DNA from 4 places in the Shewanella mesophila genome. Region 4 is predicted to be linked to each of the others. Evidence: predicted binding sites of a transcription regulator. Region 4 holds the regulator's gene; each other region holds the start of a gene.
The links. Region 4 encodes sigma-54, which starts transcription at its own class of promoters, with help from an activator protein. Its sites were predicted from a motif close to GTTGGCACGNNNNTNGNNT; they were not measured.

Region 1: the regulator sigma-54 is predicted to act here: its motif matches at 2,737-2,755, upstream of K0I73_RS16400 (superinfection exclusion B family protein).
Region 2: the regulator sigma-54 is predicted to act here: its motif matches at 5,982-6,000, upstream of flgA (flagellar basal body P-ring formation chaperone FlgA).
Region 3: the regulator sigma-54 is predicted to act here: its motif matches at 4,984-5,002, upstream of K0I73_RS10260 (YccF domain-containing protein).

What each region holds. Positions count from the first base shown of each region.
Region 1 is NZ_CP080421.1:3,712,878-3,721,024, reverse strand. It holds gene pepT (peptidase T) at 1-918, shown strand, start outside; gene K0I73_RS16405 (sensor histidine kinase) at 933-2,567, opposite strand; gene K0I73_RS16400 (superinfection exclusion B family protein) at 2,796-3,407, shown strand; gene K0I73_RS16395 (DUF3149 domain-containing protein) at 3,499-3,627, opposite strand; tRNA gene K0I73_RS16390 (tRNA-Leu) at 3,942-4,026, shown strand; tRNA gene K0I73_RS16385 (tRNA-Leu) at 4,110-4,196, shown strand; gene K0I73_RS16380 (TorF family putative porin) at 4,381-5,058, opposite strand; gene dsrO (sulfate reduction electron transfer complex DsrMKJOP subunit DsrO) at 5,682-6,398, shown strand; gene K0I73_RS16370 (molybdopterin-dependent oxidoreductase) at 6,403-8,147, shown strand, end outside.
Region 2 is NZ_CP080421.1:2,850,713-2,858,859, forward strand. It holds gene flgF (flagellar basal-body rod protein FlgF) at 1-621, opposite strand, end outside; gene flgE (flagellar hook protein FlgE) at 812-2,176, opposite strand; gene flgD (flagellar hook assembly protein FlgD) at 2,239-3,027, opposite strand; gene flgC (flagellar basal body rod protein FlgC) at 3,038-3,457, opposite strand; gene flgB (flagellar basal body rod protein FlgB) at 3,460-3,858, opposite strand; gene K0I73_RS12630 (CheR family methyltransferase) at 4,010-4,849, opposite strand; gene K0I73_RS12635 (chemotaxis protein CheV) at 5,005-5,925, opposite strand; gene flgA (flagellar basal body P-ring formation chaperone FlgA) at 6,133-6,840, shown strand; gene flgM (flagellar biosynthesis anti-sigma factor FlgM) at 6,960-7,283, shown strand; gene K0I73_RS12650 (flagella synthesis protein FlgN) at 7,290-7,715, shown strand; gene K0I73_RS12655 (LPP20 family lipoprotein) at 7,751-8,147, opposite strand, start outside.
Region 3 is NZ_CP080421.1:2,346,474-2,354,620, reverse strand. It holds gene hppD (4-hydroxyphenylpyruvate dioxygenase) at 1-588, opposite strand, end outside; gene K0I73_RS10280 (homogentisate 1,2-dioxygenase) at 688-1,848, opposite strand; gene K0I73_RS10275 (LysR family transcriptional regulator) at 2,002-2,904, shown strand; gene K0I73_RS10270 (PGPGW domain-containing protein) at 2,994-3,221, opposite strand; gene K0I73_RS10265 (substrate-binding periplasmic protein) at 3,658-4,404, shown strand; gene K0I73_RS10260 (YccF domain-containing protein) at 4,509-4,916, opposite strand; gene K0I73_RS10255 (pyridoxal-phosphate dependent enzyme) at 5,153-6,070, shown strand; gene K0I73_RS10250 (hypothetical protein) at 6,219-6,392, opposite strand; gene K0I73_RS10245 (mechanosensitive ion channel family protein) at 6,861-8,147, shown strand, end outside.
Region 4 is NZ_CP080421.1:609,933-618,079, forward strand. It holds gene K0I73_RS02720 (sensor histidine kinase) at 1-1,139, opposite strand, end outside; gene K0I73_RS02725 (response regulator transcription factor) at 1,183-1,878, opposite strand; gene mgtE (magnesium transporter) at 1,969-3,336, opposite strand; gene K0I73_RS02735 (HPr family phosphocarrier protein) at 3,463-3,735, opposite strand; gene rapZ (RNase adapter RapZ) at 3,725-4,579, opposite strand; gene ptsN (PTS IIA-like nitrogen regulatory protein PtsN) at 4,576-5,019, opposite strand; gene hpf (ribosome hibernation promoting factor) at 5,022-5,309, opposite strand; gene K0I73_RS02755 (RNA polymerase factor sigma-54) at 5,340-6,833, opposite strand; gene lptB (LPS export ABC transporter ATP-binding protein) at 6,962-7,693, opposite strand; gene lptA (lipopolysaccharide transport periplasmic protein LptA) at 7,690-8,147, opposite strand, start outside.

The sequences.
Region 1 (8,147 bases), 1.2 Mb from region 4:
CCTCTAGGGGCAAATGAATCCTTATCTCCTGAGGAGTTTCCTGAATTAGCGCATTATATTGGCCAAACCCTTATTACGACCGATGGCAGTAGCCTGCTTGGCGCCGATGATAAAGCCGGAATTGCAGAAATTATTACCGCACTTAGCGTACTCAAGAATGAAGCTGGTGCTACTCACGGTGATATTCACCTCTGTTTTACTCCCGACGAGGAGATTGGGCGAGGGGCGGATCATTTTGATGTTGAAGGCTTTAACTCTCAATGGGCTTATACCGTAGATGGCGGAGCCATTGGCCATTTGGAGTATGAAAACTTTAATGGCGCACATGCGGTTATTACCGCGCAGGGGAATAACTGTCATCCAGGTACCGCATTTGGGGTGATGGTCAATGCTCAGACTATCGCCGCCAATTTCCATGCACAGATGCCTGTGGGGGATACGCCAGAAAAAAGCCGTGGCTATGAGGGTTTTTATCATCTGATTGAGATGGCAGGGGTTACCGAAAAAGCACAATTAACCTACTTGATCCGTGATTTTGAGCTAGATGCTTTTGAGCAGCGAAAGCATTGGTTAACAGAAAAGGTCGAGCAATATAACGAAGCGCTTCAGCAGGGAACCTTGAGTATTGTGATCACCGATAGTTACTACAATATGCGTGAGCAACTGATACCTTATCCTCATGTTATCGACATCGCTAAGCAGGCAATGTTGAATATTGATGTCGAACCGATTGTCGATCCTATTCGTGGTGCTACCGATGGTAGTCGCCTGTCATATATGGGATTACCTTGCCCAAACTTGTTCACTGGTGGACATAATTTCCATGGTAAACATGAGTTCATTTGTTTGGAGTCAATGGTAAAAGCAACCGAGGTGATTGTTGAGATCTGTAAGCTAACGGCAAGGCAATATCGTTAGGATCTGGTTGGAAATTAAAGGCTATTGGCTGAGACGAACTCTGGAGAGTCAACTTCAACGACTTCGACGGGAAAGCTGACTTCGAAACAAGCGCCGCCCAGTTCACATTCTGGCTGATAACGCATTGTTCCATTCAACAAAGTAGCCGCGTTGAATGCTGCCGATAACCCAAGCCCTGTGCCACCCTGTGAACGGGTCGTGGTATAAAATGGCTCAAATATATGGGAGGCAGCCTCAGGGCTTATTCCTTCACCATCATCCTGAATTCTTATGGTAAGAAGCTGGTTATCAACATTGGCATCTATGCGTAGTCTGCCATTGGTTCTATTTTTGAAGCCATGGGCATAGGCATTTGAAAACAGGTTGGTAATGATCTGCTTAAACAGGCTTAGGTTAGTCCAGATAGTTAAGTTGGGATCAAGATGATAGTCGACGTTAACAAGTTGAGTACCATAGATAAATTTCATTGATTCATGATGCTCTATCAGTCCTTGTTGCACGTTGATGCAGCGCTTCTCTTCCTGGCTTTGCTCTGCGGCAATGGTTTTAAATTTTTGAATTAAACTGCTGGCACGAGAGATATTATTGATGATCAATTCACAGCTCTGTTGGTATTCCACTAAGATGCTATTGATCTCTTCGAGTGTGGCATTCTCACTGTGAATTAACTTAATCAACTCTTCGATATGGGTCAGTTGAGTGCTTGCCGCAGTAAGACAGATACCTATTGGGGTATTGATCTCATGGGCCACTCCAGAAACTAACCCTCCTAAGGCCGCCATTTTCTCCTGCTCGACTAATACTTCCTGTGCCCGCTTTAATACCAATAGCGACTGCTCTAGTTCGGCGGTTCTCTCTTTGACTTGTCGTGCGAGTTCATCTTTATAGCTTCGCTCAAGTTCGAGTAGTCTTTCTCTGTCTTCAAGGGCTTCTTGAAGTTCAATTTTTGACCTCTTTATATCGTCAAAAGATGTTCTAAGCTGTCGTTGCATTTGGTTAATGGCTTCAGCCACTAACCAAAATTCATCATTTTTATGGCTATTTTTGACGAAAACCAAGGGTTCAAAATCACTGTCTAAATCTATGTTTTGGCTATACTCACTGAGTTTGTGAAGATGACGAGTAACCAAAAACCACACTAAAAACAAAATGAAACCTGCAACAATGAAGGTCTTAACTGCGTTGGATAGTAGAATAATGATCGCCCGATCGAGTAGCTTCTCATATACCACACTCAAATCGGCTTGTACCGTGAGTGTGCCGACATTGATATTCTGCTCGCCCGAGACGTAGGTTAGTGGAAAAGATTTTTCGATGGTGTTTTTCGGTGTTGCTATCCCCGCTTGCCATTGCTGACCGCTATCATCATAAATAGCGATATAAGTAATATCGGGCAATTGAATCAAACCATTGATTTGGGTGTTAATAAGGCGTTCGTCAATAACCCAGATGCTTGCGGCCATGACGTCGAGGTTCACTTTTTCAATGCTCTCGAATTGATTTGAAATTCTATTGACGTCGCTGCGATAGTCATTGACCAGTTGATAACCTGTCGTTAGTAAGGTGATTAACGAACTAAAAAGGATAATAGACAGAGTGAGCTTTCTGCCTATCGGGCTTTTGAGTAGTTGCTTTGTCATATTTGGCATTGAAAAGTTCGCTTACCTTTATATGCTATCGATACGATGATGCTCTAGCTCATCGCTTGCAGAGGAAAGGGATAGCTTTAAGCATAGTCTCGATCTTATTTTCTGCATGATCTAGTTGATAAAAATAGTCACAAAGTAATGTTTGTTAAGTCTTTCTTGTGGTGTTTTCTTTGGCACTATATTTGCAAGTGACTAAGTATCTGCGGATTTTTGACACTAGGTATCGAGATGGACAAGCTGAATCTGACTCTGTTTAAACATGCAGCGCCAAAACAAATGGTTTTTAATCTTATGTTGTGGCTTACATTGGTTAGCTCCGCATTACTTTTCGCACCAGTTTCGCTGCTTGGGGCGCTAAAGTTAGATAGTGTAGTTAATCAATATGCCCACTTTATCGGACTTGGACTGATTATAGGCGCAGCATATTTATTGATGAAAATTGCTAACTACTTTCTTGATGAAGCGATTCATTACTTACGGAGTAAGCGCACCGTCGAGACGATAGAGAACAAAGTACTATTGCTCGATCCAATCGAGAGAGCCTTGCTGCGCGAGTTTTTCTTGCAAGGGGAAGCCGTATTAACTTTGCCTGAAAATGAAGCTGCGGTGAAAAGCTTACTTGAAACTAATATCTTGGAATATCTAGGTAACAAGAAGCATTATGCTATCCACGGACCGACGGCTGACTATAAAATTTCTATGGCGGCAAGACGCTACCTAAATCGACAAGTGCTGCGTTTACCACCAGGTGAGCCTAACCAAGAACAGATGCAGTTATTGATTAAGGCTAGGCCTCACTTTATTCATAGTGTGGTTCCGAGCCGCAAGCACGCTGCATGATCCAATAATGGGAAAACATAGACAAAAAGAGGGGGCATAAGCCCCCATTCGCATTAGAAAAGTGTATTCACACTGAGCCTGTAGGCTCTATCTATTCTGGTTTTGATTTCGATATAAACAGCCACATGAGATATGACATTATTCCGATGGTTGTGAAAATAACGATCATAGACATTAAACCAATGGGGTTACCAAACATTAAATCTAACCAAAATGCCATTTGAGAAGTCCTCTTTCGCAGATGTTTATACTGATGTCAGAGCTAAATTAGCGCGAATGGATGTTGCCAATGCTGATCTCGATCAAGTAACGCTGTCAATTCGATACTTTTGTTAAATATGGGTACTCAATTTGTGATCGAGATATCGAATTGAGTCGTGCTTGGTATAAGCGTTAGCTGTGATTGAACCAGTTAGACGGAATTTTGTTCATTTGATAAAGTGAAAGCTTCAAAAGGCTTGCCATTAGTTAAACCAAAGGTATAATTCGGTTCACTAGCTAAGGGTAACCACTTAGCATAGTCTATTTGATAATGCCGGAGTGGTGGAATTGGTAGACACGACGGATTCAAAATCCGTTTCCTTCGGGAGTGACGGTTCAAGTCCGTCCTTCGGTACCATTATCAAAAATTGCTCTTTAAGAGCTACTCTCTTTAGAGAGAGAAAGCCTGCCTTAGAGCAGGTTTTTTTATATCAAAAATTTGCAGATGTGGTGGAATTGGTAGACACGCTAGCTTCAGGTGCTAGTGGCCTAACGGTCGTGCGAGTTCAAGTCTCGCCATCTGTACCAAGTTGTGACTGACAAAATGCAATCCCTAAGAATGGAACCTGCTTAAAGCAGGTTTTTTTATGCCTGAAATTTGTCAATATTGCAGATTGTCTCTCATATGATACAGCAGTCCCTCTTATAGCCTAAGTAGCTGGAGCGCCATAGACGCTCCATTTTTGTTTCTGTTTGCCTAATCTACAGGTGATTAAAAGTTATAACCTAGACCAATCATATAGTGATCGTGCTCGAACTCCTGATAGCTGGCCTCTAACATCAGATCGAGCTGAGATAAGAGTGGGTAGCGATAGCGCAGCCCCAAATCATAAATGGTGTCGGCTACCTTACCCTTGTTAAGATATTCATAGTTTTCCGCATCGGTGAACAGGCCTGCGTGGGCAACTAATTGACTCTCGTTAAACAGGTCGAAGCCGTAGTTGATCTCTGTATACCATGCTTCTACGTCTTGGTCGTAGCTTACCATAAGGTTAAATGCCTTATAGTCGAGGCTGGCTGTGTATTCGACTGTGTAGCCACCCGCCCCATAGGTATATTTCATCGCATTGAAGCCCAGGCCCAGATCTTCGTTGATCATCTGGTAGTAGCCTCCGTAATAGTCGATTTCATAGTCCTTTAAAATGTTACCTTCATCTTCATATCGATAGGTCTCGAAGGAAGTGCCCAGATAGAAGCCACTTTCATGTTCCACCATAAGATCGCCCTGCAGTGTGGGCTTGTCGTCACTGATGGTCTGGCCGCGCCACAGGTAATTACTTAGTCCCATGAGTACGCCCGATGCGGCGAATTGACTTTCTTCTGCTGCCAGCGGTTGGCTTAGGGTGCAGGCGATAGCTAAAGCGCATGAGGTGAGTATTATCTTATTCATTATCAACCCTTAAATTATTTTTTAGTTTGTTCTAATAAATTTTAATTAAATCTGTTTAAATACTTTTTTTGCCACATATGTTGTGGTGTTTAGATTGTAATGAATATATTTAAATAAAATAATTGCTAGTTGTTTAAATATCTTTTATTTGTGAGTCAGTGGCTTTTTTCTGTTTTTGTAAAAATAAGATTTTCACTTGTTAGGAGAGGGTAATGTATTGTGCTTGTAATTGATGCCTTGTTAAGTTGTTGTTTGATGTGCATTTATTCTAATCTTGTGTAGTATCGCTTTGAGTGTCTTATTTTGGTGATTTTGGTAAACCTATTTTTTATAAAGTAAAAATAACTACTTCCTTCATGTTGTTGTTATTGATTTTTGTTATTGGTTTTTAGTGTGATCTGGCTCCCTATTTATTTTGCTTTTGTTTGTATGATTTTAATGGTGGCAAATGTGAATTTAAAATATGTTTGGCCATTTATATATCATCTCTGAATTTCTTTAGTTAACGCCTATAAACTAATCGGCTGAAATAAAGAGATAAGTAGAATAATAAGGAATGTCTATGAGTGAAGTGTTTACGTTATTCGAGCTTGTTAGCCGATCAATATTATTAGGAGTTAAAGATGTTAGATAGAAGAAGAACACTCAAACTCCTGGCTGGTGGTGCTATTGCAACCACAGGCATGATGTTTATTCCAGCCGAGGCGGTGATCGCCGACATTCGTCGTCAGGGTAAAAAGCGTCTGGCTATGGTGATCGATCTCGGGCGCTGCAATGGTTGTAAGGCCTGTGTGGTCTCCTGTGGAATAGAAAATGGTAACTTGCCAGATGAGCACAGAACTCAGGTTCCACAACACAGTGTGGAACTAGAGGGTAAGCAGTATGTGTTTAATATGCCTATCCTCTGCAACAATTGCGATAAGCCTTCTTGCGTCTCTGTCTGTCCGACGGGCGCCACTTTTAAGCGTGAGCAGGACGGGATAGTCGTCGTGGACTCAGAGCTATGTATCGGCTGTAGCTATTGTATCCAGGCTTGTCCTTACGATGGAGTGCGCTTTATTCACTCGGATACGGGCACAATAGATAAATGCAACTTCTGTATTCAGCGAACTAGTCGTGGGCTGCTGCCTGCCTGTGTCGAGACCTGTACTGGCGGCGCACGTGTCTTTGGGGATATTAATGATCCCGAGAGTGAAGTCTCCAAACTAATACATCAACATAGACCGCTGGTGTTGCAGGCAGGTAAGCAGACATCCCCTAATGTGTTTTATATCGGCTTGACCCAAAACGAAAGCGACACAGCTTACAGCATCAATTCTCCTCAAACTTGGCAGAGGTAACAGCATGGATCGTAGAGATTTTTTAAAGGCGGGGTCTGTTACCGCCATGATGACAACTGGTGTGTTGGACGCCAAAGCCGCGACAAAGACTGAGATTAGCGATGCCGAGATCAGCCGTTATGCTCCGACGTCGTTGACGCCTGATTACTATTTTGATCAGGACAAGCAACTGGTGGAAAATCCTGAGCAGCGTTTCGCTTTCTCGAAGTGTTTCGGTTGTTTCAACGTCTGCGGTGCTCGGGTCAGCATAGATAACAAGACTGATAGGGTGCTGCGCGCCGTCGGGAACCCCTATACCTTGACCAATAATGCCGGTCAGCCCTTTACCATGGAGACGCCGCCTAAGGAGGCAATGTTACAGCTATCTGCGGTCAGCGGTCAGAACCAGAGCAATCGCGCCACCTTGTGTGGACGCGGTAATGCCGTGCCCGATGCGTTTGATGACAAGCACCGTATCACCCAGTGTCTTAAGCGGGTGGGTAAGCGCGGTGAGAATCGCTGGAAGAGTATCTCCTACGAGCAGCTGCTTAAAGAGGTGATCGAGGGCGGCGATCTGTTCGGAGAGGGCAAGATTGAAGGACTCAGGGCTATTCATGATAACCCTGCGTTAGCTAATCCTCATTATCCCGATTTCGGTCCGGCGAAAAATCAGTTACTGGTCTCCACATCTTCAGAGCAGGGTGCTCGGGCCGATTTTTTACACCGCTTTGTCAAGGAATCCTGGGGCACGCCTAATATAGGCAATAAAGACTCCTACTGTGGCCACCAACAGGTGGCGGGTTGTGCTTTGGGCTGTTTTGACGCTGTCGACGAAATGGCCTTGCCCCAGGTGGATTATGAAGAGACCAAGTTTGCTATTTTCATCGGCACGAATCCTGGGCTGAGTGGTAATGGGCTCAATGTGGGCTCTCGCCGTCTGGCTAAGGCCCGTAGCGATCGCCCTGATTTTAAGTATGTGGTTATCGATCCTATATTGCGTTCCTTAACCTCTGAGGTGGACAATAACCAAGGTGAGTGGTTGCCCATTATTTCGGGTGGCGATACCGCGTTGATGTTTGCCATGATGCAGTACATCATCAACCATGATCGCTATCGCCGTGCCTATTTGGAAGCGCCGAGTCAGGCCTGCGCAGATGCAATTGGTGAGATCAACTACACCAATGCCACCTATCTGGTGGTCAAAGAGCATGGTCATCCTTTGTATAACCAGTTCCTTACAGCCGAAGCCTGTGGCCTGGGCGAGGCCGAGGTCAAGATGGTGATCGACAAGGCCACGGGTCAGCTGGTGACAGGTGAGAGCGATCAACCTGCCGAGCTCTTCTACAAGGGCAAACTGTCGATTGGCAACGGGGGCGAGTTGCAAGTCGAGACCGCCTTCTCACTGCTTAAACAGCGGGTCAACGAGACCTCTATGCGCCAACTCTCCGAACGCTGTGGCATCTCTGTGGCTAAGATAGAGGCGCTGGCCAAGGAATTTACCTCTCATGGTCGTAGTGTGGCAATCGAGACCAATACTGGTTGTAATGCTTCGGACGGCGGACAATTCGCCTTTGCCATGATCATGTTGGCTACCTTGGTGGGTGCTCATAACGCCAAGGGGGGCATGATGCATATGGGGGGCGTGGGCTACGCCGCCATGTATGACATCTACGATGGTCCTCTGTATAACCTAATGGATTTTAAGCATACGACATTGACCGGCTTTAACGCTGAGCGTTCTGGCGACTATGAACAGAGCCATGAATACCA
Region 2 (8,147 bases), 2.1 Mb from region 4:
AACATTGCTCCCTTCGACGGCACCACTCTCAACAAATACAAAAGGATCGGCTGCGGCGACTTCGCCAGACATTTGACGAAATAAGCCATCCTCTCCTCGCATCAGATTTTGATTACCTGGATTAACCAGCTTGATTCGCCCCACCTCTTCAATGACCTCTGCGGTGGCCCCTAACGGCCTTACTGAAATCACCCCATCTTGAGCAATTTCAATTTTCTCAATAGGCAGAGGTAATACGATGGGACCAGCATCACCCATAATAGGGTTGCCACGATCGTTACGAAGTAATCCTGTGGTGTCAAAACTTAAGCTTCCAGAGCGAGTATAGGCTTCGCCGCCATCAGCCCCCTGCACGGCAATCCAACCATTACCCTTTACGGCAATATCCAGATCGCGGCCAGTGGTCTTTATTGGACCATTAGAGAAGTCTGCCGAAGGATTCTCTGTCATCGAAAATACCCGTGTCGGCAAACCTTCACCAAAGGCTTGCATTGAGCGTGCTTGCTCTAAATCTGACTTAAAGCCGTCAGTATTGGCATTGGCAAGATTGTTCGCTCGTACGGCCAGCGAATTCATATTCTGCTTGGCACCGCTCATGGCGACATAGAGTAATTTATCCACTTGCTGCTCCGTCAATGTTTCAACTAAAAACTGTCTAATAACAGTACGAAGCAAACATCATGCCAAGAGATAGTGAATGGCTAGAGCCTAGAATCAATGAGATAGGAGAACGGGAGTGAACGCTAGAGACTAAAATAACCAAGAACGGAAGAGTGTTGCCGCATCGGCAACACTCTTTAATGCAAGTAAACTATCGGATCTGTAACACTGTTTGCTGAAGTGTGTTATTCACCTCTAACGTTCGAGAGTTTGCCTGGAAGTTACGCTGAGCGGAAATCAGATCCACCAGCTCAGTGGTTAAATCGACATTCGATTGTTCTAATGCCGACGATCGGATACTACCAAAAGTACCGCTATTAGCCTCACCAGCAAGCGCTGCACCAGAATCTAAACTCGCCTTCCATGAAGTATTACCCACTTGAGTCAAACCCTGTTCGTTGGCAAAACGTGCCAAAGCAACTCTAGCCAAGGCGACAGTCGCTCCATTACTATAGCTAGCATTGATCTGTCCATCAGCGCCAACCTCGACATTTGTCAGACGGCCAACCGTAGTACCATCTTGGGTCAACTCAGTCACTTCAAAGGTAGATGCATACTGAGTTGGGTTTTCAAAGTCTATGGTCAAGGTTTGAGAGCCATCAGTACCTGGCCCCAGCACGTCGGCACCGCCATTGCCCAATGACTCTGTAACGATCGTTGCGGGGTCAGTCGACGTATGAGAGCCTAACTCATCAAACTTAATTACCGCTCCCTTCCAACCGCCGGCTGTAACAGCGGGAACATCGAGCGTATCAGCTAACCCATCTCCAGTAGTATCCCTATCGTAAACCCCTGCGGCACCAGCCACATTTACTTGCTTACCGTCAACCGCATAGAAGGCAACCCAATTGCTTTCGCCATTATAGGCGGCATCCTGTGGACGAACGAAGTAGGTGGTCATCACATGCGGCTCTCCCAGAGAATCATACATGGTAATAGCAGTAGAGTTATTATAAGTATCTCGATCACTTGGATCGAAAAGCGCTGGATCATGAGTTGAATCGCCAGCATTGAGGTTCATCTGTATACCTATGTTCTCCGTCTTCTTCGGGCTACCAGCAGTGTCAGGGATTCTAACAGGTTTAGTCTCGGTTAAGCTCACTGAAGTTGAATTCCCCTCTTTATCCACCTCAAATGTCTGCAAAAAATTCCCTTGTGAATCTACAAGGTAGCTGTTTGCATCAACTTTAAACGCACCAGCTCTTGTATAGGTTAAGTCTTGAGACCCCACACTTGATGAGGTAACAAAAAAACCACTGCCGTTAATGGCCATGTCCAGTGCATTGTTAGTAAATTGCAGACTCCCCTGATGAAACTGCTGCGCAACTTGGCTGGTAGTGGCACCACCACCGACAGCCGTTTTACCATTAGCAAAAATAGAGTTTGCATATACATCTGCAAATTCAGCTCTCGACTCTTTAAAGCCGATACTATTGACATTAGCAATGTTATTTGCGGTGGTATTCAAATCTTTCTGCGCTGCCGCTATACCACTCAATGCAATGTTAAATGACATAATTCACCTCATTAAATATCAATTTTTCGTCTTGGACCTTATGCCCTAACTCTCTGCTTCATCTATGTTTCAGAAACGGCAAGTACATCACCTAACTTAATACCGCCAATGCCTCTAAGGTTCAAAATTGCCCCCGTACTAGCCGTTCCTAAAGACACGCTAGTGACATGCGCATAAGTTGAAACAGCCAAATCTTGACTTTCACCATCGACCAGTCCACTCGCTTTAATCGAGTAATTACCACTGGTCACAGGTTCACCATTTTTATCTAGGCCATCCCAAGCGACATCAATATTGCCACCTGCGCTGCCATCAATCGTAAAGGTTTTAACCAGCTGTCCTTTCTCATCTTCGATACGAACAGTAATTTTTTCAATTGCTTCTGGCGTACTAACAATCCCTTTCAACGTTGGGTCTTCAGCAGATATATGCCCAGTATCCGATGGGATCAATACCTTCTGTCCTACCAATCCAGATGCCTGCAGCGCTTGGCTTGATGTCATCACCGTATTGAGATTAACAATCTCTTCATTCAACTTGGTAATACCATCAACCGTCGAAAATGAAGCCATTTGTGCAATCATCTGATCATTGTCCACAGGCTTAAACGGGTCTTGCATCGACAACTGTTGACTGAGCAAAGAGAAAAAGTCTTCTTGGGTTAACTCCTGACTTTTTGCTTCTGGAATATTGGACTCTTGGGGTAAACGAATACCGTCAAGAAACGGGTTTCCGGTTGTTTCCGTTTGCGACGAAGTTTGAGTACTCGTCGACTGCGGCGCAATCGACTGACCACTTTGCGCTTGAGCGCTGAGTGGAGATTGACTGCTTAAAGGATTAATGAGGCTCACTGCTTACCTCCTAGGAATTGCCAATACGTAATGTTTGCTGCAGCATAGATTTTGCCGCCTCAGCAACTTGTACGTTCATTTGATAAGAGCGTGATGCCGAGATCATATTTGCCATCTCTTCCATCACATTTACATTCGGTTTATAGATATAGCCATCGGCATCCGCTAACGGATGATCCGGAGAGTATTCCTTCTGTAATGGTTTATCACTTTCCACAATCCCTGAGACTTTTACGCCCTGAGAGGTTTGTTGCTGATGAGACGCTTTGGCCATCTCGGCTTCGAATACAGGATGACGCGCACGATAAGTCTGATCGATACTGCTCGAAACGGAATCAGCGTTTGCAATATTACTCGCGGTTGTATTCAACCGAATTGACTGAGCCGACATGCCTGAGCCTGCTACATCAAAGATATTAAATAAGCTCATAATTAATTTCCTTTAAGTGCCTTTTTTAGACCAGAAAACTTACTGTCTAAAAAACCGAGTGACATCTGATATTCCAGCGCATTTTGCATAAACTCAGACTGCTCTTGCTGTATATCTACCGTATTACCATCACCTGTATCGGGCTGGTTCGGCACTCTATAACTAATGTGTTGTTGACTAAGAGCTGCCAAATCAAAGTGTTTTTCATTACTGCGACTCATAGCCAGTCCACTTTGAGTGGTTCGTGCCGCCTGCAATGCCTTATCAAAATCGAGATCTTTAGCTTTGTAATGAGGAGTATCGGCATTGGCAATATTGGAGGAGATAACTTGAGCACGCGCCGAGCGTATCCCCAAAGTATACTGATGCACCCCCAGTGCCTTATCAAAACTAATCGCCATAAAATTGCCTCCTCATACAGATGCAATAATCAAAGCAATAGTCGTGCCAAATAAAGTTGGTAAGCGCTAATTAGATTAACAATGAAGCAGGCATAAAAAATGCCAGCCTTGGCTGACATTATTATTACTGTAATTTCAAACGTAAAGATGACTAGGTACGCTTTTGATAGTAGATCCCAGGATTACAACGGACCATATCAAACTCTTCCGTCAACCCTGCGATAGACTCTGATGCACCTAAAAAAAGGATTCCCTTAGGATTTAATGCGGCAGCAAATTGCCGCAAGATTTTAGCCTTTGCCTCTGGGGCAAAATAGATCAGTACATTACGACAGAAGATTATGTCGAATTTACCGAGCAAGGTATAACTATCTAATAAATTATGCGCTCTAAAATTGACTAAACGTTTAACGTTCGCCTTTATCGTCATGGAACTCGTACCTGAAGACTCAAAAAACTGACGCTTACGCTCATCCGACAACCCTCTACCTAGCGCCAAATTATCGTACTCAGCATTTTTGCAACGCTCCAACATAGATGGTGATAGATCTGTCGCTAAAATTGACGCACTTCCAGGCAATGCTCCAGGTTTACGTTGTTGATATTCTAATATGGTCATCGCCAGAGAATAAGGTTCTTGGCCTGAAGAGCAGGCTGCTGACCAGATTTTTAACGGGCGTCCCAAGCGAGAGTATTCGGGCAATAAACTATTAGCAAGCAATTCAAAAGGGTAGCGGTCACGGAACCATAACGTTTCGTTAGTGGTCATCGCATCGATCACCTCAGCCCGTAACTGACGCTCGGCGGGCTTCATAGAATGCTTAACCACTTCTGACAACGATGGTAGGTTATGTTTCCCCATCAAGGGCGCTAAGCGACTACGTACTAAATATTGCTTATTATCGCCCAACACTATACCGCTGTGTTGTTCCAGAAATAATCTAAATTGGTTGTACTCAGCTTCTGCAAGTGATTTATTCGGCACCTTGATATCCCAATATCAAAAAAGAAAACAGGCTACAACATACACTATAGCAAGCTTTAAACAGCTCAGCGTTATACATGAGCCTTCTAGTTGAAACAAGTATAAACTTATCAAATTTAGGCGCTTGCAATACTTACGCTCAAATAAAAAGCCAACTCCAATTACAAACTCAAATGCTTATTCACCGCAGCGGCTAACTCATCGGGATTAAACTTCGCAATAAAGTCATTCGCGCCAACTTTCTCGACCATTGCCTGATTAAACACGCCACTTAACGAGGTATGCAAAACCACTTTGATGTCTTTCAATTTAGGATTATTGCGGATCTCTGCAGTTAGCGTATAACCATCCATCTCTGGCATCTCGATATCAGAGATGATCAAAGGGATCTCTATGGCAACATTATCCATCTCAGCCGCAACACTCACTAACTTATCCAATGCCTCCCGGCCATCTTTGGCGGTATCGATCTGTAAGTTGAGTGACTCCAATGCTCTGACAATTTGCTTCCTCGCTACAGCTGAATCATCAATCACCATAATATGATAATGACGCTCCCGATCTATGGTGAGTTTTTCGTCGACTTCATGACTGATCTGAGTTTTAACAGGTGAAATTTCATCGAGGATCTTCTCTACATCCAAAATTTCAACCAATTCCCCCTCGATCTCTGTCACCGCAGTAAGATAGGAATAGCGTCCAGCCCCCTGTGGTGGTGGCAAAATAGCTTCCCAGTTCATATTAATGATCCGCTCAACAGACTTAACTAGAAAGCCCTGAACACTGCGATTATATTCGGAGATAATAATAAAGCAATCTGACGTATCTTCGATTGGACGCCCGCCCGTTGCCGCGCTTAAATCGATCACTGAAATGGTTTGCCCGCGAATATGAGCAACACCTCGAACGACAGAGTTTAACTTAGGTAAAGCCGTCAATGGAGGGCATTGAAGCACCTCTTTAACCTTAAATACGTTGATCCCAAACCGCTGGCGACCATTTAACTTAAATAACAACAACTCTAAGCGGTTTTGTCCTACAAGTTGGGTTCTTTTATTAACTGAATCAAGAATACTCGACATAATGCCTTTGCCCTGTTGTCGGGTGAATGCGAAGCCACCTCATGTTTATCATGAGTATAGGCATACTAATTGCTTTATCTAACTATATGACAACCAGACCTTAATTTTGTCAAATTTATGACTCTAATTTTCATAATAAATGTCAAAATTTTCGGCCACAAACAGAAGTATAGGTGCAATCTGGCAGTTCAAGCTAGTCTATTCAATATGAAAAACAAAATTTGGTATTTTTTAGCCGCTGTAGTCTGTTCTAACCCTGTCTTGGGGTCGGAAACTGCAACTGTGCCCTCTTTAACGACAATTTCAAACTTAGCGATAGATGTGATTCAGTCAAAAATAACGGTACCAAATAATGCTAAAGTAGAGATCAGTCCACAAAGCCTAGACACTCGTTTATCACCGCCAGCTTGCAGTTCTGAGATTAAAGCGGAAATCGCTAGCGATAGAGAAGTTGGGCGTAACAACACGGTTAAAATAAGTTGTGAAACACCTAGTCTGCAATATCCTTGGCAAATATTTATCTCTGTTCGTGTTGATATTCTTTACCCCGTAGTTGTAGCGACTCAGACCTTAGGTCCAGGTGATATCATCGCCACAGATCAAGTAAAGATTGAGTATATTGACCAAACCAACCTACGTGGACAGCAATTTGATCAGCTAGCTCAGGTGACGGGCACCAGAGTTAAACGCAGAATTGCCTCCAACCAACCTATTTTTAATAATAACCTTTGTTTTGTTTGCAAAGGCGATATGGTGTCAATCTTTGCTCGCTCTGCAAGTTTTGAGATAAAGACTATAGGTGAAGCCTTAACTGACGGCAATTTAGGTGACCGAATACAAGTAAAGAACAGTAAATCCCATAAAACAATAGAGGCTGCAGTGATCAACATAGGTGAAGTAGAAGTTAGAATGTAAATTAGATAAACTCATAACAGTAAAAATTTGCCCAAAGTTGGACAAAATTGACTAAAGCTATAAAAGTAAGTGCCGATACACAAGTATGTTGATCTCATTTTAAAAAGTTGGAACCCACAATGGCTATTAATATAAAGCAAGTAAATACAGGCACTAATAACCGAATCGCAACACCGTCGGCCAGCACATCATCGCAAAGTGCGAGTACTTCTTCGCAGGCGAAAGCCCCCGCTCAAAGCGTAAAAAGTGATTCAGTGTCAATTACATCTCAGGCTCAGCAATTGCAAAGCGTACAAGCAAAGCTAAGTAATATACCTGAAATTGACCTCAAAAAAGTTGAAGAAATCAAAACTGCTATTGCCGAAGGTCGATATAAAGTTGACGCAGATAAGCTAGCGAGTAATATTGCGCAATTTGAAAATGAACTGCAGGACTTGAATTAACCTTTTATGGATTCGATAACCGATATAGTCACCAATCAACATAAGCTATTAAGCAGCTTAAAAGCGATTATTGAAGCAGAAAAAGCGGCACTGATTGCTCAAAACGCTGATCAATTATTAGCGCTAGCTAATGATAAAGCAAAGTTGTTAGATGAGATCAAATCTGGTGATGAGATGTTATCGTTACATCCTGAAAACGCGATGCTCAAAAGTGATGAGATACTACTTAAACTTGTTAACCTCACAAAGCAAACGTTAGATGAGTGCAAACAGTTAAATGCACAAAATGAGACATTGATTGAACATAGTATGGCAAGCATCAACCGATTCTCGCAAGCACTCCAAGCCAGCAGAAACGCCTCTAGCCTCACCTATGACGGCAAAGGAAGAACCTCTACCATATCAACACTTGGTAATGACTTAAAAGCGTAAAACTACGTAGTAGAACTACGTTTATCCGTAACGACTCAAAAATAGGTAACGTCTTTGACTTTTTGAGGTCGATTCTGTTGTTGATATAGCGCCCAAACTTGAGAGAAATCTAATTCTAACTCTGTCACATAATGATCTCCCGCGGGATAACTCTTAATGACTTTCGCTCCACGAATCACCCCACTTACCGACGCTTGAATATTGTCATCAGATAACATCCAATCTCGTACTTGGCTTGATGCATTAAGTTGCTGACCATACACTTGCTCAGCCAATTCTCGATATGCGGCAATTTTAGACGCTTGCATTGCCATTAACACTCGCTGTGATTGTTCTTTCGCGGGTTGAGTATCCAGCGGGGCATAACCGATAGCAGTTAATGTTGGAAACGATTCTGGACTTTCTGTTTCCCACTGAATATATCTATCTTGA
Region 3 (8,147 bases), 1.7 Mb from region 4:
GAGGGCGGTTTGCGAGCCTTTGATATCGAAGTAACGCACTTCTGTGAAACCAAAAATATCTTTATAGAAGTTTGACCAATACTCCATAGTGCCTTTATAGACATTGTTGGTCAGATGGTCGACTTCGATAAAGCCTTTCTCTTGAGTAATGATTGGCTCGGCAAGATCTTCAAAGTCACTATTGTAGATATTGTTATCTTCACCGAAGGTGTCGATAAAATAGATAAGACTGTCACCAATGCCGTAGATAGCAGGATAGGGCAGGTCTTTGACTTCGTCGCTAGCGGGTTTTGCGCCGCGGGCAACGGCACCTTCAAACGCGAAGTTAGCATCTTCTACACGCCAGCCCATAGAGCTAATAGCGGGTCCGTGTGATTTAGCAAAGTCGGCTGAGAAGCCTGCTTTCTCATTGTTTAACAGAAAATTGATATCGTTTTGTTTGTAATAAACAATCTCTTTTTGTTTGTGTTTCTTAAGTTTTGAAAACCCAAAGTCGATGAAAACCTTGTGCATGAAATCAAGATCAGGAGTACAAAACTCTGTAAATTCAATACCTAGTAATCCTAACGGATTTTTTTCGCTTGCCATGTGAGTATCCTCATTCAATTTATTACAACCACAGTCACTCTCATTGGCGACCTTATCTGGTTAATGTTTTGTTCGATGTTAGGCCTAGCCGTAACGGTTTTAATCTTCTAACCAAGAGCGGTTGTAGTCTGTGCTCATGCAACCATGTACATGTTGGGTCAATTGCAGTGGGGAGAACGTATCGACCATTACTGCATATTCATAGGTTTCAGTCTTGCCGACAGACGCTTCGGTGCGTCCAGGTTGAGGGCCATGTGGCACTCCCTTTTGGTGCAAGGTCATATAGCCAGCTTCGATACCGGTACGACTCATAAAGTCGCCATCAACGTAATAGAGCACTTCGTCGCTATCGATGTTGTTATGGTAGTAGGGCGCTGGAATCGACTGTGGGTGGAAGTCGTAGGGTCTTGGTACAAAGTTGCAGATAACGAAGTTATGGGCACTAAATACTAAATGATCTGATGGCGGCAGATGGATCTGACCGACTTTAGGCGCATAATCTTGAATGTTAAATGCCCAAGGGTAGACACAACCATCCCAGCCGACGAGATCAAATGGGTGCCATTCGAGTTGGGTTATTTGATATTGGTCGCCAAACTTGGAAATGAGTGGAAACTCGCCTTTTTCAACCACGGCATCTTGTAGGCTTGGTACTCGTAAGTCGCGCTCGCAGTAAGGTGCCGACTCGGTTAGCTGACCATACTCATTGCGATAGTGTTTCGGTACTTCGACCATAGAAAATGATTCGATAACAAATAAGCGGACATTGTCTAGATCGGAGAACTTGAGCTGATAAGTTGTGCCTCTTGGGATCACCAGATAGTCCCACTTCTTCACTTCTAGTGTGCCATATTCACTGTAAAGTGTGCCTTGTCCCTCATGAACAAACACCACCTCATCGGCGTAGGCGTTACGATAGAACTCCTCTGTATCCTGAGTCACTTTAGCGGTATACATCGCCACATCGCTGTTAAAGAAGATCTTATTACGAGCAGAGAAAAAATTACCGTCACGATCAACTTGTCTGGAGTCTAGTTTGTAGTTTTGAATTAGGGTGTCTTGCCAAGTATCACCGTGACTTAAGTCATAAGGGGCCACAGTTAATGCTTTAGTCGGCATGTTGTGATGGTATTTGTTGGAATAAATGTTAGAAAAGCCGTGAGTCGAAAATAGTTCTTCGCGATAAAGCTCACCACTTTCTTTTTTAAAAGTAATGTGACGCTTATGAGGGATTTGCCCTTGTTTTACATAGAATGGCATAGCTCTATTCCTTGGTGCTTTTGCGGGCACACTTATCTTTTTGTGATCTAGTTATCAATTTAGTTGCTAGCATCAGCAAAAAAAAGAATAATAAATAGCTTATCTTTATCAAAAAAACAGATGGTCTTATTTTGTTTACAGTTTGGAACCGTTATGAAAATTGATGTTGAAGCTTTTCGAGTGCTCGAAGTATTAGTTGAGGAGGGTAGCTTTGCTAAGGCTGGAGAGCGTTTGCATAAGGCGCAGTCGGCAGTTAGCTATCAGGTCAAGAAGCTTGAGCAACACTTAGGTGTAAACCTTTTTTGTCGCGATCAGTACCGAGCTGAATTGACTCCAGAAGGCAAAGTTATTTTGGCCGAAGGTAAAAGATTACTGCAATACCTTGGCAATATTGAACATTTGGCCAGCAGATTCAGTGAAGGATGGGAGCCTAAATTGGAATTAGTGGTGGATGGGTCACTGCCAATGGAACCGATTATGCGAGCGCTTAAACAAGTATCAGCCCATAAAATCCCGACTAAAATACAGCTCAATGTAGAGTTTCTCGGCGGCGTACAGCATCGATTTGAGCGCGATAATGCCGATGTGATGCTAGTTAAAGATTATCGAACGGGGCCAAACTATCGCCAGCAAGCTTTGCCAAATATTAACAGTGTCTTAGTGGTGTCTAAGGAACATCCTTTAGCCAAGATCAAAGGGGTCAAACTGTTTGAGTTATTGCAGCATGTCGAACTCACCATTGAAGACTCATCGCCCGGAAAACATCATAGCGATGAGTTGCAGTTTGGCGGAGATAAGGTGTTCTACCTTTCCGGTTTTATTATGAAAAAAAATGCCTTGTTAATGGGACTCGGTTTTGGCTGGATGCCAGATTTCTTAATTCGTTCAGAACTTGAAAGTGGTGAGCTGGTTGAGTTGGATTTTTTAGGTGGCAGTCGTTACAGCTTTACGCCGCAACTCGTGTCTACCATGGAGCGTCCTCTCGGGCGTGCCGGTCGCTTATTCACCCAGCTAATTTTAAAGGAGTTTGAGGAGTATCAGCTCAGTGGGTTCTAGACTGCATTAAAATAAAATGATGATAAATTAGATGGTTATCAACAGTAAAATGTTTTGTACGCTTTCAATGGTAACTTAACGACGACAGCTTAGCGGCCATATCGTATGTGACGTATTTTTTTATCCAACCAATAGGCTGATTGAGTCATGTAACCTTGGCTTTTCTTAAGCCATTTTCTTGCCCAATCATATTCTAAACTCAAGATGGCTAGGCCAATAGGCAATAGTAACCATGCGGGCCCTGGTAACACTATAAGGGCAATCCCCAGAAGCGTTAATAGGCTACCAGCTACAGTTATTATGAGTTTACGTAGCATAATCACTCTCCAAATAACGACCTACTTAGTATTTAACTGCTTAGTATTTAAGTTGCCCTATTTTTATACTATTGGCTATCTGGTAACTGTAACAAACGATTATATTGCTTTTTGAGCTAACGACTATAATTAGGAGGTCGTTTATTTTTTTATGCTGATTTTGCCTTAAATACATGGGTGTTTTTTAAGGAGAAGGAGATTGCATTTACTCATTCGACTTGTCGTCAGCACGCTCAGCATAACGATGTTGGCACAGAATCATGTTACGCAGATGACGGGTTCCACTGTGTTTCCCATCTTTGTTATATGGTGATGACTTTTTATGTGATGATCTGTTTTTTGGGGATCCGAGGAACATTACTCAATGTTTTACATTGTAAATTGTTGGCAAGGATATCAGCTTAGTGGTTGTATGGCGCGAGATAAAAGAGGAGAAATGGCTATCTGTAGACTATTCTCGTGGGCTTTGGTTTGTTTTACCGCTTTAGTGTTTAGTGCTAAAGGGGAAACACTTTTTTTATCCTCTTTAAATTGGCCTCCCTATACAGGGGAACAACTTAAAGATGGCGGTGCATCGGCTGCGGTCGTCAGTGCTGCGTTGAAGGCGAAGGGGCATGATTTACATGTCGATTATTATCCTTGGAGCCGAACGATCAGGATGGTGAGCCGTGAGGACGCTATATATAGCGGTTATTTTCCTGAATATTATTATCCTACGGATCAATATGTGTTCTCTGCATCGATTGGCAGCAGCCCTTTAGGGTTATTAGAGCGCCGTTTGTACCCGATTAAATGGTCACGTATCAAAGATCTTAATCAATATACCCTGGGTGTCGTTAGAGATTACGTGAACACTATTGAGCTAGATGAGATGATTACAAGCGGTGTTCAGCATGTTGAGGTCGTTAGCTCTGATGAGCATAATATTCGTAAAGTGGCTACAGGTAGAGTCCATGGTGCGGTGATCGATAAATACGTTTACAACTATTATATTCATCAACCCCATCTGGTCGAACTTAAAAACAAGCTAGACATGAACAAGCAGTTATTGGCATCAAAGCAACTTTATATCGCATTTAAAAATACCCCAGAAGGGCACAGGTGGCGGGAAGTCTTTAATGATGGACTCGCTTTGATCGATCCTGAGCAAATCGTAGAAGAGTATCTTGCGTCGATGAAATAGTTGCAGTTTACCACGCTAAAAATCAACAGGCCTATAGAAGCGAGCTGCTAAATTGGCGAGATAGAGACCTAAGTTTAGGCCTCTATCAGAGTACGAATAGATCGTTAAGCCTTAGCTGTGACGGTTTGCCCTATTGGCGTTAAGCTTAGAATAGCTAGCTTAAGGTGCTGGATCCCGAAAGGGATGCCTATGATGGTGATAAAACAGGCTAGTGCATGGGTAATATGGCCAATTGCTAGCCAGATCCCAAAAAATAAGAACCAGATGATGTTGCCTATTAGTCCAAGTGGGCCGGTTCCTAAGTCCTCTGTTCCCGTCAGTGATTTTCGATTAATACTTTCTTGACCAAATGGCCAAAAGGTCATCTCACCGATAACAAAGCAAGCACGACCAAATGGAATACCAATAATACTAATGAAGCAGATAAGCCCAGCTAACCACCATGCCAGGCCCATCACAAACCCTCCGAGTAAAAACCAAGCGATGTTAAAAATTAAACGAAGTAATGGCATTTATGTATCCTTATAAAAATCGAGAATGAGCTAATTGAGTATCGACTACGCTATTTAGGGGGATTTAATTCAAGAACCATGCCATGGTTTAGGTGGTTGTTTATAAAGCTATTATGCTGATTTTTGTTCGCGGACAAGCTTCCTTGTTGATGTAAAATATCAAGAATTGGTCAAATTGCTCATCGCGATAGAGCAGTGTAAAATTGGCTCTCTCTCTGTAAGCATAGCCGTTGAATATGAAGTTAGCTCAAACTCCCGTACATGAAATCTTGCTTGATGATCACTGCGTGTTTGTTAAACGTGATGATCTTCTACATCCGGAGTTTTCTGGCAATAAAGCGCGTAAGTTTGCCTACTTTCTTGAGAACGAGTTTGAGGGGGGCAAAACCTTAGTTGGTTATGGTTCTGCGCAGGCTAACTCGCTGTATTCGATGTCAGCTTTAGCTAAAATTAAAGGCTGGAAACTTCGTTTCTATGTTGATCATATTGGCTCTTATTTGGTTGAAAACCCGATCGGTAATTATCGTGCTGCGCTAGAAAATGGCGCCAAAATTATTAATTTAAGCCAGTGCGAAGACCGAAATAACCGTGATAGTTTAACTTATCTACAGCAATGTGTGTTGACGGGAGATTCTGAGCAACTCTTTATACCGGAAGGGGGGAGATGTCTTTATGCTGAACATGGCGTTCGTCAACTCGCCATTGAAATTATTCAGTGGAAAAGGCAACAAGGGCTATCTGCTCTGTCAGTGTTCTTACCTTCAGGAACCGGAACCACTGCACTGTTTTTGCAAAAGTCATTTGTGGAGCTGGATCCAAATATAAGCGTTTATACTTGTGCGGTTGTGGGAGGAGATGAGTATCTTAGCAAACAGTTCAGCGAGCTAGCACCTAATACCGCATATCATCCCGTGATTTTACCGAGCAGGAAACGCTATCATTTTGGTAAACTCTATTCGGAATTTTTTAAAATATGGCGTCAGTTGAAAGAGACTGGAATTGAGTTTGAACTGCTCTATGATCCATTGGGATGGATAGTTTTGCTGGATTATCTAACGGAAAATTCTGGGGAAAAAATACTTTATATACACCAAGGGGGACTGTTAGGTAATCAATCTATGTTACCTAGATATAAGCGTAAGTTTGGTGAGTAATACCACTTGGCTAGGTTGGTATCTGTGAAAGTGATACAACCTAGACCAAATGAAATATGCTGAGTCGTTGACGTAATGGTGTCAATCCTACTTGTTGCGGTAGCAACCTTCGATACGAGTGAGAGGCAATGTATCGAATAGCAAAGGGTTATTTATTACTTGAGAGTAACCATTTCATGAACTGAAGTGCTTCAGTGCGCTTAGAAAAGGTTTCTCTATTTTTACCTAAACTATCGGTGAATGCGATAGAGGATTTGTTTACTGATATAGAGGCCACCGGAAAGTTTACCGTGATCTCATGACCGTTCATTTTGTACGACATAGGCCATACTCCTTAATGTTGTCTGCGTAATTAGCAGTTGAATTTTAACAATAAAATATCCTTAGCTTTTTTGCGAAAGATGAGTTTTAACCACCTGAGACTACCCACCTTTATATATCTAATCAAGCACTCTATGGATATAAAACTAAAAAGTTTGTTATAAATACCATCTATGAGATACAGGATCGCCAAACAGTAAAGCACTAGTACATGACAATACTATGACGAAGAGGATACTGCTGATTTTGTTGGATGCGGTGACGAATGGGTCTGGCTATACAAGAAAACAGGGCAGGGAATTTCAAAGTTAAGCGAGTATATCGATAATGGAGTAGATGTCAACACGTGTTATGGGATTGATGAAAACTTCACTTTTATAATCAAGTAACAATAAGATTGCTTTTGTTATTGTTAATAAATGGTAGAATTTGTAAGCGCTTGTTAACTCTTAGAAAGGCTTGGATAGTTATGAAAAATTGGCTTTTGTTATGGGTGGGTTTGGCAATTACCCCTTTTACTGGCTTTGCGGCAACACCGACGAATGTTGTAGATATCATGAACGGGGTTGCAGTTGAAGATGTGAGTGAAAACGAAGCTCTTCAGGTTGATCAAGCTTATGATTATAAAGATAGTTTACAGAGGGATACGCCCCGAGGTACGTTAGAGGGATTTACTCGTGCTGTCTATGAGCAAGATTACAATAGGGCAGCAGAATATTTAGATTTGCGCTACTTACCAGACAACATGTCAAGGGATAAAGGAGCCGAATACGCCAAACAATTACAGGCGATTATCGATCGAAATATTTGGATCGATATTGAGCAGATAAATGATACCCCTCAAGGCGCAGACGGTGATCAACTTCCTAGTTTTCGCGATATTTTTGGTCGCATAAAGTTGCCGAGTGATGAAATTGCACTCTTCCTACAACGTGTCCCTAGCGATAGCGGCAGTATTTGGAAGATCTCTAACGCAACGGTCGCTAAGGTGCCTCGATTATATGAAAATTTGGGTTACGGACCCGTAGCAGAATGGTTTATCAGCAATCTTCCTGAAGGACGAATTCTCAAGGTAAATACATGGGAGTGGGCACTGATATTGACCTACCTGATTGTCGCATTTTGCGTCATTATACCAATTACTTGGTTGTGTAAGTTATTAATATTACGCACTGACTATCATCTAAAAACAGAGTTAGCCTCCATCGTGGCGGGCCCGCTGCGTTTTTTCCTTGCTGTGATAGTCGTTCGCACATGGTCGAGCAGCGGTACAATATCTGCTGCAGCCCTTGAAGCTATGGACACAGGATTTCTGACATTTGTCTCTATCGTTTGGTTAGGATGGTCTGGAATGGGGATCATTCAAGCGGGCCTTAAGCAGCGAATGATAAATAAAGGTCAAAAGCAGGGAGCTTCGCTGCTCAGACCCCTTATAAATTTTATTCGGGTTATTTTTGTCATATTGGCTATTTTGATCTGGTTAGAACACTTAGGCTTTAATGCTGGCGCTATTATTGCGGGAATGGGAATTGGTGGCATTGCCATCGCGTTAGCGTCAAAGCAATCTATCGAGAACTTTATTGGCACGATCACGCTTTACTCTGCGGCGCCGATTAAAGTGGGTAATCTATGTAAATTTGGATCTATTCGAGGCACAGTCGAAGAGATTGGTTTGCGCTGTACTCAAATAAGGACGTTGGATCGCACCCTCATTCACGTACCCAATGCAAAACTGGTCGAGATGGAGATCGAAAAT
Region 4 (8,147 bases):
CAGAGTGCTTCAACAATTTCCAGTCCAAGCCCATGCCCGCTAGGTGTTTTTTCACTAGCGGCAACACCACGTCCTTTGTCTATGACCTCTAGACTATCTTCATTTACATGGATCAAGATCTCGCCGCCGTCACTTGCATTAATCGCGTTACTCAATAGGTTAATCAATAACATCCTAAATACGGCACTACTTGGACTAATTTGCGGAGACGCGTTCATTGTTAACTTGATAGACAAAGCTTTGGTATCAGCAAGCGGTTGTAGATCCGCCATGACTTGCTCAATTTCCTTGGCGGTCAGCTGCCTGAGCGTATTACCATTAATCCCTTTCTCATGTTTAACCAAGCTTAATAGGGCATTTATGGTGTGCTGCATGTCGCTGGCAGCCTTGTCAATACGCTTCCGCTGTCTGGTGCTAAAGGCTTCATCTTTTGGGTGTTGAAGTAAACGGCTCGCGCCTTGAATAATTGTTAGTGGTGTACGAAGCTCATGGCTGGCATAACGAGAAAAGGCTTGCTCTTGGCGAATAAGTTGCTGTATTTGCGCTTCATAATGATTAAGGCTTCGGGCTAACTCACTGAACTCTAGAGTCGCATCTGCCGAGACACTAAAAGTGACATGACCTTGAGACTGATTTAGTTGTTTGCTGAGTTGATTGATTGGCGCTATTAGGCGGCGAGTCACCTTGGTGATCGCAAAGCCAAAAAGAACAAATAGCAGTAAAGTTACCGAGATGATAAACAGACTAATGTTATTCCATTCACCATGACTCAACTCAACTTGTTCACCGTTCATCATCAAGACTAATGGCACTAGCTGATTATTTTGCTGGTATTGGGTTCGGTAGATGAACATGTCTTGCGTAAAAACATCATGAACTTCATCGATAAAGCCGACGGGTAGTTTTTTAGCGGCTTCAAAAGAAGGTGGCAATTCTTTCAAATCATTAAAAGCTTGTATGGTTGTGCCTATTGCCAAAGGGGACTGGGCACCTGCTTGAAAAGCACTAATGGCGCTAGGCGCCATCTGCACTAATGTACGGCGATTAAGCTCATCTTCAACCCAGTTGAGCAAAGATAGGCTTAATAGATATAAAATAGCACCTACTAATAACGCGATAGCACTGAAATACAATGTCATTTTTCGCGTCAAGCTGCTGGCGCTTTTTTGGCCCTTGGAGTGGTTATTCTGGTGCATTAGGCTCTGATTCAAGTTTGAACCCCACTTTAGGTACTGTGGTGATCATAGGAAACTCAAAGGGTTTATCCACTTGATTTCGTAACTGATACATATGACTTCTCAGGCTGTCGGCACTTGGGGTTTGTTCGCCCCAGAGCAACTGTATCAGTTCTTCCCGTTTGACTATATTTGGCGCCCGGTTCATTAGCAGCTGCAATATCTGATAGCAGGTTGGGGTGAGCACCAGCTTTTGTCCGTTACGATAGGCACTGTGCTCTGCGGTATTTAACTCTAGCGAACCGTAACGCAAAACGCCTTTGGCAACATTGCCCCGATGACGTTTGATTAGGGCCCTTAGGCGAGCAGCGAGTTCATCTAAATCGAACGGTTTAGGGAGATAATTATCGGCACCAGAGCTAAAGCCTTTGAGTAAGTCTTGTTTAGTGTCGAGAGCGGTGAGCATCAGGATTGGAGTGGTGCATCCTTGGTTACGCAAGTTTTCAGCGACAGTTAATCCGTCCATTTTAGGTAGCATTAGATCTAAGATGATGGCATCGAAGTTGTTGTCACTGGCGAGTTGGTAGCCATGTTCACCATTGGTGGCAAAGTCGACTATAGCCCCCAGTGATTCAAGGAAATCGGCTAATATCCCGGCCACATCAGGATTATCTTCAACTATCAGGATTTGTGCATTATGCATCGAACCATCTCCATTTGCATGGCAGTGAGTCTACATTAGTTTGAAAACTTGGTCTAAAGTTCAGGTTTACTCCCGCTCTAGACAGGTTTGTTAGTGCAACAAAAACAGCGTTGCCAAACCAAGAAAAGCAAATAATCCAATAACATCGGTAACCGTAGTGAGCACCATACCGCCGGCTAGTGCGGGATCGATATTCAGTTTCTTTAATAACAAGGGTATACAGGCACCAGCTAATCCCGCGACCGTCATATTGATCAGCATTGCGCCGCCTATCAGGCCGCCAAGGGCGATATCTCCTTTCCATAGCCACACAGCAGCAAAAACCAATATCGACCAAAGCAGCCCGTTGAGAAAGCCAATAGCGAGCTCCTTACCGATCAGCCAGCGGGAGTTACTCTGGCCGATTTGGCCTAGGGCTATGCCGCGAATGACCAATGCTAAGGTCTGATTACCAGCCACTCCACCCATACTCGGTACGATAGTCATTAAAATCGCTATGGTGGCAAACTTCTCCAGGGTCCCTTCAAACATGTTACTGACCGATGCGGCGAGCAGTGCAGCGAATAGATTGATCGTAAGCCAGAGCGAGCGTCTAAATGTACTCTTTAGCACGGGACCGAAGGTATCTGTGTCATCATCCATACCAGCCATACCCATCATTGAGTGTTCGGCATCTTCACGGATCACGTCAACCACATCATCGATAGTAATACGGCCTAGCAATCGATTAGTCTGTTCTTCCACTACGGGGGCGGACACCCAGTCGTGCCGCTCGAACAGCTGAGCGACTTCGCTGTCATCCATGGCTACAGGTATGCCTTCGAGATCGTCATTCATGATATCTCGCACCGATGCATTGGGATCGCAGGTGAGTAGATCTGCAATTCTTACCCCGCCAAGAAGGCTATCATGTTTATCGACCACATATAGGGTATCTGTGGCCTCAGGCAGCTCACCGCGAATACGCAGATAACGAAGAATGACATCGATATTGACATCAGGCCTAAGGGTTACCGTATCGGTATTCATCAGACTTCCGGCGGTATCTTCGGGATAGGAGAGTGCTTGCTCGACACGAGATCTATCTTGTGAACTCATCGACTGAAGAACTTGATTAAATACACTGTCGGGTAAGCTACGCAGAATGTAGGCGAGATCATCGGTATCCATACCTTCGGCGGCCTTAGCGACACGCTCTGGGCTCATCTGGGTAATAAGATGATCTTTTAGTTCCTCACCGAGTTCATCTAAGATTTCGCCCGTATGGGCTTGATCGATAAGCTGCCACAATACTTGACGAGTACGTGGTGGCGATGACTCTAAGATAAAGGCGATGTCGGATGCCGCCATGTCCTGGAGCATATTGCGCACGTGGACAAACATACCGCTACTAAGGGCTTGAGTAAGCCGGTGCATCCGCTGATCTGTGGTTTCACTATCTAATACTTCAATCGGCATGGCTCCCCCGAGGAATCAAAATGACTAAATCAGCTTTTGGGTATGTAAGTTGATGATTATTATAGAACGGAGCGTGCTACTTATAGCGATAAAAAACGTTAGCGGCATCAACTAACGGTGGGCAGATTATACGGCTTCTTCGAATTTAGCGTCAATAAGCGCGCTGATGGCATCGAGTGCTGCTAACGCATCTTTACCCTCACTAGTGATCGTAATGGTTTTCCCCATACCAGTTTCAAGCATGAGTAAGCCTAACACACTTGCGGCAGAGGCTTGCTTATCTCCTTGAATCAAGGTGACTTGAGCATCAAACTTTGCCGCCAATACCGCCAGTTTGGTTGCCGCCCTTGCATGTAGGCCGAGTTTATTGCAGATGGTTAGCTGGCGCTCAAGCTTCATGTCGCTTCAACTCTCTGTGTCGCGCTTGAACCTTGTGTTTGCCCTTATTAAATAATTTAGCGAGCTGGTCGGTGACATAGACAGATCTATGTTGGCCTCCAGTGCAGCCAATAGCGATGGTGAGATAGCTGCGATTGTTACGCTCAAGATGAGGTAGCCAGGTCTCGATAAGATTCTCTATTTGCCAAATAAACTTATTCACTAAGGGTTGCTGACTTAAGAATTGCTGTACTGGCTCATCTAGGCCCGTTAGTGGCCTTAGCTCTTGTTCCCAGTGAGGATTAGGTAAGAAACGTACATCAAACATAAAATCGGCTTCAGTGGGCATCCCGTATTTAAAGCCAAATGATTCAAAGTTGATCACTAACTCTTTATCAATGGTGCCAAGTAAGATCTCTCTTACTCTGTCACTTAAGTCATAGATGTTGAGGCTGGAGGTATCGATATAATGATCGACTAACTTAGCGATCGGCTCGAGCATTCTCCCTTCAAGTCTAATCGCTTCCTTCAGGGAGACTTGAGCACGAGATAGCGGGTGTAACCTGCGGGTCTCGCTGTAGCGTTTAAGCAGCACTTCATCTGATGAGTTAAGAAAGAAGCTTAATAATTCGATATCTTTCGGAAGGTTAGCAAACTGCTTATCTAGCTGGATATCTTGGGTCGGCATATTGCGAACATCGACACTGATGGCGACCAGATCGTTGCTGCCTTTAAGCTGGGCTAACAGTGACTCCATCATCTGCAGTGGCAGATTGTCGACACAGTAGTATCCGAGATCTTCTAACACTCTTAGTGCTACTGACTTTCCCGATCCTGAGCGCCCGGATACTATGACTAACTTCATTGGGTGATCACCTGATAGAGCTCTGCTTCATCTTGAGTTTTCCTTAGTTGTTTCATGATAACTTTATCATTTAACTTCTCAGCCATAGCGGCTAGTGTACTAAGGTGTTGCTCGCATTGATCTGCGGGCACGAGTAACGCAAATAAGATATCGACGGGCTGGTTATCAATTGCATCAAATGCGATTGGTTCAGCACATTTTATCAGCACGGCGACGGGTTGATCTATGTTGGTTAGTCGCCCATGAGGAATCGCAATACCATTGCCTATACCTGTGCTGCCCATTTTCTCTCTCGCCAGAAGGCTTTCAAAGATCTCTTGAGAGGAAAGGGTGGGGTACTGGACAGCGGCTAAGTCGCTGATAAGTTCCAGTACCTTTTTCTTACTGCCCGGAGTGGCGCAGGTTGTGCACTCCGGCCGCAGGATGGTACTAAGTTCCATCGTTAATGTTTAGTTTGCTTCTCTTTGTGTTTAATGACCTGACGATCTAATTTATCGATCAGGGAGTCTATCGCGGCGTACATATCCGCGTGTTCCGATGTTGCGAAGACTTCTCCACCTCGGAGATGTAACTTTGCTTCAACTTTTTGCATCAATTTTTCGACATTTAATACAACGTGGACATTATTGATCTGATCGAAATGTCGTTCAAGCTTTGTGAATTTCTCTTCAACATAGTTCCGTAGAGATTGGGTTATCTCAATGTGGTGCCCTGTAAGGTTTATTTGCATAAATTCACTCCTCCGGTTTCCAGTTGTTGATTACAAACTTTTACGTTGGTTCGATGGCGGTATCAACATAGCCTCTCGATATTTAGCAATTGTCCGTCTTGCGACTTTAATGCCTTGTTCTGCCAAAAGTTGCGCCATTTTGCTGTCGCTTAACGGCTTCTTCTGGTTTTCTGCTGCGACGAGCTTTTTGATAAATGCTCGTATTGCAGTAGAAGAGCACTCTCCGCCATCGTCGGTTCCCACATGGCTAGAGAAGAAGTATTTTAGTTCAAAAATGCCTCTCGGGGTGTGCATATACTTTTGCGTTGTTACTCGAGAGATGGTCGACTCATGCATTTCAACGGCTTCAGCAATATCGTTTAACACCATCGGCTTCATCGCTTCTTCACCAAACTCAAAGAAGCCTTGTTGAAAATCAACAATACAGTTAGTGACTTTTAACAGGGTTTCGTTGCGACTCTCTAAACTTTTCAAGAACCATTTAGCTTCTTGTAGGTGACCTCTAATAAATTGTCCATCGGCCTGACTCTTAGTGCTGCGAGCCATTGCGGCATAATGCTGGTTTACATTAATCTTAGGCATACTATCGGGATTAAGCTCTACGACCCAACGACCTTTTTTCTTCGTCACGGTGACATCCGGGATAACATATTCGTCTCGGCTGGCAGTAATAGCCAAACCTGGACGTGGATTGAGAGTCTGTATCAGTGAGATAGCATCGCGTAAATCGTCTTCTTTTAACTTAGTTTTTCGCATCAATAGGCGAAAATCTCTACCAGCGATAAGATCTAGATGTTCGCTAATCAACATTCTTGCATTGGCAATATGAGGGGTATCATTACCGTATTGTGCTAGCTGAATAGTTAAACATTCGCTGAGATCTCGCGCTGCAACGCCAACAGGATCGAAATGTTGGACGCGCTTTAGTACCGCTTCTATTTCATCCAGTTCAATTTCTGGATCGCCCATGGCCTCAAGAATATCGTCGCAGGTTTGAGTGAGGTAACCGCGTTCGTCGATGGCATCGATAATTGCGGTAGCGATGGCTAAGTCGTTATCAGAAAAGGGAGTAAGATTTTTTTGCCACTCGAGGTGTTCATACAAGCCTTCACTAGTTTCCCCTTGAAAAGGCATATCATCGTCGCGCATTGCCCCCGAACTGGAGTTAGGTGACGCTGTGTATACCTCATCCCATGTAGTATCAACTGGGAGTTCATCGGGCATGGAATCTTGGGTGAGCGCGTCGGATGTTTCTAAGCCAGAATTATCTTCACTCGAGTCGACTTGTAGCTTGTTTTCATAGTCGACCTCGTAGGTTTCATTGTTATCATTGCGCTCTTCTCGAGCGCCGTTGTCGGCGCCCTCTTGCTCCTCATCTAACTCTAAAAGCGGGTTAGATTCTAATGCCTGCTGGATCTCTTGTTGCAGCTCCAATGACGACAATTGCAACAAACGAATTGCTTGCTGTAATTGGGGTGTCATGGTTAAATGCTGACCCATTTTGAGCTGAAGTGACGCTTTCATCGTACTGCTATTCCCTTGTTTCTAATTATAAAATGAGAAAGCTTTGTTGGTGGCCTTAAGTCGTTAAAGGCAAATATTAATTATGTACGGCAAGGTATTTAACCTATGCCGATCGCTTATAAGATTAACTATAGCTTGAATTGTTCACCTAAGTACACTGCTCGTACTTGCTGGTTGTCTAAGATTTCAGCAGGAGTTCCCTCGGCAATCAAATTGCCATGACTCACAATGTAAGCTTTCTCACAAACATCGAGAGTTTCGCGCACATTATGGTCGGTGATTAATACACCTAGTCCGCGATTTTTCAGCTGTTCGATGATCTTTTTGATGTCGATAACCGATATAGGATCGACGCCAGCGAAGGGCTCATCGAGCAAAATAAACTTAGGATTAGCGGCTAATGCTCTGGCGATTTCAACTCGGCGACGTTCGCCTCCCGATAGTGCCATGCCTTGACTGTCACGAATATGAGTGATGTGGAACTCTTCGAGTAGATGTTCTAATTGCTCTTCACGTTGATCGTTGCTGAGTTCTCTTCGTGTTTGCAGTACTGCCATGATGTTGTCACGTACCGAAAGCTTTCTAAAGATACTCGCTTCTTGTGGCAGATAGCCAATCCCTTTACGGGCTCGCAGATGCATAGGGTCTAAGGTGAGGTCGTCTTCATCGATAAAGATACGTCCTTTATCGCTCTGAACTAGACCCACAACCATATAAAACGTGGTAGTTTTTCCTGCTCCGTTGGGCCCTAGTAGCCCCACGATCTGTCCTGTTCTTACGGTCAAACTTACATCTTGAACAACGGCACGGCTTTTGTAACTTTTAGCTAAATTGACCGCTTTTAATGTCATATCTGTCATTGCTTTTCCTGCTGCTTAGGTTGCTCTTCAGCGGGAGTTTTCGGGACTTCTTGGTAATTCTCAGGTTGAATAATAGTGATCACTCGATCGTTACCCGTGCTTTCGGCAATCAGTTGCTGTTGCTCAATATTGTAACGGATCTGGTCACCCGTCACTTGGCTGCCTTCTTGTTCAAGAGTGGCATTACCTATCAGTATCAGAGTACGGCTCGATAGTTCGTAGCGGATCTCTTTGGCGCTGGCTGAAGCTGGCCGTCCATTTTCCATCACTTGGGTGTATGTTGCGGGATTTCCCGTCGCGACCAGGATTTTGCCATTGCTGTTTTCTTTGCTAAATGCACGTAACTCATCTGCTAGGATCTTTATTGAGCCTTGGGTTACTTCAACTGGGCCATTGAAGATAATCTGATTATTCTTAATATCGGCTTCTTGGCTAGCGGCAGAGATCTTAACCT